One region of the Streptomyces sp. NPDC005492 genome, then DNA from elsewhere that is predicted to be linked to it. Evidence: riboswitches for the same ligand, from Rfam matches in the RefSeq annotation. Region 1 holds a riboswitch; the other holds the start of a gene.
The links. A riboswitch is a leader RNA that binds a small molecule or an ion and turns the genes downstream of it on or off. The one in region 1 is predicted to bind glycine.
Positions count from the first base shown of each region.

Region 2: linked by a shared signal. The riboswitch ahead of gcvP (aminomethyl-transferring glycine dehydrogenase) and the one ahead of gcvT (glycine cleavage system aminomethyltransferase GcvT) in region 1 are both predicted to bind glycine.

Region 1 is NZ_JBEXDX010000046.1:15,055-18,453, forward strand. Features, by position in the region: gene ABZT04_RS37865 (enhanced serine sensitivity protein SseB) at 1-306, opposite strand, end outside; gene ABZT04_RS37870 (AAA family ATPase) at 371-1,045, opposite strand; glycine riboswitch at 1,194-1,303, shown strand; gene gcvT (glycine cleavage system aminomethyltransferase GcvT) at 1,446-2,573, shown strand; gene gcvH (glycine cleavage system protein GcvH) at 2,672-3,049, shown strand; gene glyA (serine hydroxymethyltransferase) at 3,066-3,399, shown strand, end outside.
Region 2 is NZ_JBEXDX010000007.1:8,914-12,312, reverse strand. Features, by position in the region: gene gcvP (aminomethyl-transferring glycine dehydrogenase) at 1-1,396, opposite strand, end outside; glycine riboswitch at 1,577-1,672, opposite strand; gene ABZT04_RS11990 (PRC-barrel domain-containing protein) at 1,787-2,158, shown strand; gene ABZT04_RS11985 (DNA polymerase IV) at 2,080-3,399, opposite strand, start outside.

The sequences.
Region 1 (3,399 bases):
CGCGATGGTGAACGACAGATGCGAGCCGACGACCCGCCGGAACTGCTCCTCGGAGCTGAAGACCGGGACGTAGGCCTGTCCGTCGATCTCCAGGGTGGGCAGGTCCAGGGGGCCGCTCTGCGGGCCGCCGCCGCTGGGCAGCGGGATCCAGATGAAGCTGCGGCCGAGCACCTCGATGATCCGGCCGCCGGCCGAGGGCATGCCGAGGGACGCGGAGAGCACCTCCTCCAGCTCGTTGCCGGGCCATCCGCCGTGCGGATGCGGGTGGGGGTACGCCTGACCGGGGAAGTCCGCCGGGAAGTCCATCTACCTACCGCCTGCTGGTGAAACCGCCTGCTGCAAACCTGCTGTGGCTGAAAAGGCTAGCGGCTCAGTCCGCGAAGTCGATCCGCCGCAGCACGTCCGCCGCGTCCCGGTCGAGCAGGACCGCCGAACCGACGCCCCGCGGCAGGTCACCGCGCTCCACGGCGCGCAACAGCCGGGCGGCGGCCCTGCGGTGGCGCAGGAACGCGTACCGCGAGACTCCGCGACCGCGCTCGCGCTGACCGTCGAGCGCGGTGTCCGGGCCGACGTCGAGGAACACCAGGTGCAGGGTCCCGCCCCGGCGGCGCGCCGCGCGGGCCAGCCAGCCGCGCACCCAGGTCTGGGTGCCGCAGTCGTGCACGACGGCTCCGGACGCGGAGCGCAGGGTGCGGTGCAGTCCGGCGTAGTGGGCGAGCCGGACCAGGGGGCGGTAGACGGAATAAGGGAGTCGGCCCGACATCCGGGCGTCCCAGTGGTCGCGGGTGTCCTGGGAGTCGATCCGTGCGCCCCGGACGGTGCGGTGCATCAGCGTGGACTTGCCACTGCCGGGCAGACCGGTGACCACGACGAGGTCGCGGGCGCCGAAGCGGAGTCCGTGCGGGCTGTGGCCGGCACGCTCGCGGAGATCGCGGACGACCGGTGCCGGGCGGGCCGGGCAGGCCTCTTGGGCCGGGGCCGAGGGTTGCTTCGGCAGCGCGACGGCCGAGGTCGTGGCGTACACCGTGGTCCTTGTCACCGTGATCGTCCTCCCTGCGGGGTCAGGAAAGGTTGTCCCCACTGAACGTAAAGAGAAGGTAATGCACGGTGTCTCGCGGTTCCGTTCGCTTCCGGCCACAGGCCTGTTACAAAGGCTGTGCGATGATGTGCGCGCCAACTGCATACCGGCCGCTTGAATCCGCGCGGGAGAGTCCCCGGCAGTACGTCGTTAGACGTCGTCCGGGGCGCCGAAGGAGCAAGTCCCTCCCTTGAATCTCTCAGGCCCCGTTACCGCGCGGGCGAGGCACATCTGAAAAGCGGGCCGCCCTTCCCGGTGGCCCCACCCAAGGTGCAACCCATGGCCCGCGCGGTCATGGCGAACCTCTCAGGTCCCGATGACAGATGGGGAGGAACGACCTCGCCGTCATGCCTTGGGAGACCGACCGATGAGCAGTACCGCCACCCCTGACAAACGCCGCACCGCGCTCGACGCGCTGCACCGCTCGCTCGGTGCGACGATGACCGACTTCGCCGGCTGGGACATGCCGTTGCGCTACGGCTCCGAGCGCGACGAGCACCTCGCCGTCCGCACCAAGGCCGGCCTCTTCGACCTCTCCCACATGGGCGAGATCACGGTCACCGGACCGGAAGCGGGCGCACTCCTCAACTACGCGCTCGTCGGCAACATCGCCTCGGTGGGCGTCGGCCGGGCCCGCTACACCATGATCTGCCGGGCCGACGGCGGCATCCTGGACGACCTGATCGTCTACCGGCTGGCCGAGACGGAATTCATGGTGGTGGCCAACGCCTCCAACGCCCAGATTGTCCTGGACTCGCTGGTCGAGCGGGCCGAGGGCTTCGACGCGGTCGTCCGCGACGACCGTGACGCGTACGCCCTGCTCGCCGTGCAGGGCCCCGAGTCCCCCGCCATCCTCGCCTCCCTCACCGACGCCGACCTCGACGGCCTGAAGTACTACGCGGGCCTGCCCGGCACGGTCGCGGGCGTCCCCGCGCTGATCGCGCGCACCGGCTACACCGGCGAGGACGGCTTCGAGCTGTTCGTGCGGCCGGAGCACGCGGTGGAGCTGTGGCAGGCGCTGACCAAGGCGGGCGAGCCGCTGGGCCTGGTCCCCTGCGGGCTGTCCTGCCGGGACACCCTCCGCCTGGAGGCGGGCATGCCGCTGTACGGGCATGAGCTGTCCACCGACCTGACCCCCTTCGACGCCGGGCTCGGCCGGGTCGTGAAGTTCGAGAAGGAGGGCGACTTCGTCGGGCGTACGGCCCTGGAGGCCGCCGCCGAGCGCGCCGCCTCGCGGCCGCCGCGCGTCCTGGTCGGGCTCGTCGCCGAGGGCCGCCGGGTCCCGCGCGCCGGGTACTCCGTGGTCGCCGACGGCCAGGTGATCGGCGAGGTCACCTCGGGCGCGCCCTCCCCGACCCTCGGCAGGCCGATCGCCATGGCCTACGTCGACGCCGCGCACTCGGCGCCGGGCACGGCCGGTGTCGGCGTGGACATCCGGGGCAGTCACGAGCCGTACGAGGTCGTGGCGCTGCCGTTCTACAAGCGCCAGAAGTAACCCTTGGGCGTGGCCCCGGGTACGTCACCGCTGCTCACGCATGCTTCCAGCAGTCCCCCATTCATCAGCACTCCCTCGCGTACAGGAGAATTCAGGCCATGAGCAACCCCCAGCAACTGCGCTACAGCAAGGAGCACGAGTGGCTGTCGGTCGCCGAGGACGGCGTCTCGACGGTCGGCATCACCGAGTTCGCGGCCAACGCGCTCGGCGATGTCGTCTACGCCCAGCTCCCCGACGTCGGCTCCACGGTGACCGCGGGCGAGTCCTGCGGTGAGCTGGAGTCGACCAAGTCGGTGAGCGACCTGTACTCGCCGGTCGCCGGCGAGGTCACCGAGATCAACGAGGACGTGGTGAACGACCCGTCGCTCGTCAACTCGGCCCCCTTCGAGGGGGGTTGGCTGTTCAAGGTACGCGTCGCGGAGGAGCCGTCCGACCTGCTCTCCGCCGACGAGTACACCGCGTTTTCCGCCGGCTGAGGAGTCGTACACCCCTATGTCCGTACTGAACACGCCCCTGCACGAACTCGACCCGGACATCGCCGCCGCCGTCGACGCCGAGCTGCGCCGTCAGCAGTCCACGTTGGAGATGATCGCGTCGGAGAACTTCGCTCCGGTCGCGGTCATGGAGGCACAGGGCTCGGTCCTCACCAACAAGTACGCCGAGGGCTACCCGGGCCGCCGTTACTACGGCGGCTGCGAGCACGTCGACGTGGCCGAGCAGATCGCGATCGACCGGGTCAAGGAGCTGTTCGGCGCCGAGTACGCCAATGTGCAGCCGCACTCGGGCGCCTCCGCCAACCAGGCCGCGCTGTTCGCGCTGGCGCGGC
Region 2 (3,399 bases), on a different contig from region 1:
CGGGAAGCGTGTCCTCGGCGCTCGCGTCCAGCGCCTCGATGTCCGCGTCGACCCCGAACGCGTTCCATACGGCGGCCAGTTGGGCCCGGTTGGTGGTCTCGTCGCAGGCGATGGACACCTGGTCGGCGTCCACGAGGTGGAGGTTGACCCCGTTCTCGCGGGCGGCGGCGACGACCTCGGCGGCCCGGCCCGGCACCCGCGCGGTCAGCGTGTCGAAGTAGCCGCCGTGCACGACCTCGACGCCACCGGCGGTGAGTCCCGCGGCGAGGATCGTGGCGTAGCGGTGGGTGCGCCGCGCGATGCCCTTGAGGCCGTCCGGCCCGTGGTAGACGGCGTACATCCCGGCCATGACGGCGAGCAGCACCTGCGCGGTGCAGATGTTGCTGGTGGCCTTCTCACGGCGGATGTGCTGCTCCCGCGTCTGCAGGGCGAGCCGGTAGGCCTTGTGCCCGTCGGCGTCGACGGAGACCCCGACCAGCCGCCCGGGCAGGCTGCGCGCGAACTTCTCGTGCACGGCCATGTATCCGGCGTGCGGCCCGCCGAAGCCCATCGGCACCCCGAAGCGCTGCGTCGTACCGACCGCGATGTCCGCCCCCAGCTCGCCCGGCGACTTCAGCAGCGTGAGCGCGAGAAGATCGGCGGCGACGGTGACGAGCGCACCGAGCGCGTGCGCCTGCTCGATCAGCGGCTCGATGTTCCGTACGGCTCCGGAGGCGCCCGGGTACTGCACGAGCACGCCGTTGATCTCGCGCTCGGCGAGGTCGGCCGGAATGCCGTCGCTGAGGTCGGCGACGACGACCTCGACGCCGGCCGGCTCGGCGCGGGTCTCGATCACGGCGATGGTCTGCGGCAGCGCGTCCGCGTCGACCAGGAAGAGACCCTTCTTGTTCCTGCCCATGCGCCGCGACAGGGCCACCGCCTCCGCGGCGGCCGTCCCCTCGTCGAGCAGCGACGCACCGGAGGTCGGCAGCCCGGTCAGGTCGGCGACCATGGTCTGGAAGTTCAGGAGCGCTTCGAGCCGCCCCTGGGAGATCTCCGGCTGGTAGGGGGTGTACGCGGTGTACCAGGCCGGGTTCTCCATGACGTTGCGCAGGATCACGGGCGGGGTGAAGGTCCCGTAGTACCCGAGCCCGATCATGGAACCGAGGACCTCGTTGCGGTCCGCGAGGGAGCGCAGCTCGGCCAGCACCTCGGCCTCGGTGCGGGCGCCGGGCAGGTCGAGGGCGTCGGCGTTCTTGATCACATCCGGGACGGCGGCGGCCGTCAGCTCGTCGAGCGAGCCGTAACCGACCTGCGCGAGCATCTTGGCCCGCGCTTCCTGGTCGGGTCCGATGTGGCGCTGCTCGAACGGAATGCCCTGTTCGAGCTCGGAGAGCGAAGTGCGAGGGGCGATCATTTGGGAGGCCTCCTGGTCGGTCACGACCTTCGGGGGACACCACGACGGTGGGGTGCCCGGACGGCCTCCCCCTCTGTCATCTCAACCTGAGAGCTTCACCGGTCACCCGAAGGTCACCGGCTTTCACCGTCGGTGAGAGCGAGGGCCGTCGTCGGCACCCGCCCTGCTTTCCAGAGTGACCTCGTCCGTGCGGTACGTGAGCCTGAGAGATTCCGGGGAGGATTTGCTCCTTCGGCGCCTCCGATGAAGTCTGGAGGACTCTCCCGCACGGGGTCAGCAGCCGCTCGCCAGCCTACCAGCGAGTGTTGAAGCCGGGCTTTCGAGTGGCCACCTTCACCAATGTGCTCTTTTGTAGTGCTTACGGATGAGTTGCGACCAGGAGGAGGGCCCGTGCAGACCGATATCGATCCGCGCAACCTGATCGGCCGCAAGGCGTTCGACCGCACCGGCGCCAAGATCGGCACGATCGACGAGGTCTACCTCGACGACGCGACCGGCGCACCGGAGTGGGCGGCCATACGCACCGGCCTGTTCTCCAGAGACGCCTTCGTCCCCCTGGAGCCCAGCGAACTGATCGAGGGCTCCCTGCACATCCCCTTCGACCGCTCCCTGATCAAGGACGCCCCCGACTTCGGTGTGGGCCGCCATCTCTCCCCCGACCAGGAACTCCAGCTCTACCACCACTACGGCCTGGACGTGGCCGCTCCTCCCTCGCTCACGGACCACGACTTCGGCAAGCTGGCGGGCTCGGACGACTCCTGAGGCGAAACCTCGGGACCTGGCCCCACCTGCGGCACCGGCCCGGCCGGTGTGACATCGGGACGTCGGCTCACCAGCGGCAGCGGCTCGGCCGGCGCGAGCTCAGGATCGTCGGTCCGGAACGTCCGCACCCGCCCGGGAACCGCGTCCTCGGGCGTCTCGAACCGCACCGTCACCCGCCCCAGCCCGCTGCCCTGCACCCACCCGTGCCCGAACCCGGCGTGGTGCACATCGTGTCCCGAAGGCCAGCGCCGCTCCACGGCCGCCGCCTGCTCCTCTCCGGCCTCCTCCGGGTGTTCCTCCTCAAGGAGGTCCGCCTGCTCCCCCGCCGCCTGCGCGAACAGGTCCTCCTGCGTGTAGTCGGCAAGCCCGGAGACCCCCACCCCGAGCAGCCGGACCCCGCCCGTGGTGTCCACGGAGTCCAGCAAGCGGGCCGCCGCCTCCCGCACCACCCCGGGGTCGTCGGTGGGCCCGCGCAGGGTCTCGGACCGGGTCAGCGTGGAGAAGTCGTACCGCCGCACCTTCAGCACGATGGTCCGCCCCGACAACCCGGCGCTCCGCAACCGCCGCACGCACCGGTCGGCGAGCCGCTGCACCTCGAGGCCCACCCGGATCCGGTCGTGGATGTCCACGTCGTAGGTGTCCTCGACGGACACCGACTTGGTCTCCCGCTCGGCCACCACGGGCCGCTCGTCGTGCGCCAGCGCCATGGCGTACAGCGCGTGGCCGTGCGCCTTGCCGACGAGGCGTACGAGCTCGTCCTCGCCCGCCTCGGCGATCTCGTCGACCGTGGTGATCCCGGCCCGCCGCAGATGGTCGCCCGTCGCCGGTCCGACCCCCGGCAGGGTCCGCACCGACAGCGGCCCGAGCAGCGCCCGCTCGGTCCCGGGCTCGATCAGCACCAGCCCGTCGGGCTTGGCCCGCTCCGAGGCGATCTTCGCGAGCATCTTGGAGGCTGCGAGCCCCACCGACCCCGTGAGCCCGGTGACCGCCCGTATGTCGGCGCGCAGCCGCGCCCCGGTGAGCTGCGCCGAGGTGGCGTCCCAGGCCACTCCCCCGGCCTCCAGGTCCACGAACGCCTCGTCCAGGCTCAGCGGCTCCACCAGCGGTGACAACGCCCGCAGCAGCCCCATGACCTGCTCGCTGATCGACCGGTAGAACCCGAAGCGGGGCACGAGATACGCGGCGTTCGGAGCGAGCCGCCGCGCCTGGGCCATGGGCATCGCCGAGTTCACCCCGAAAAC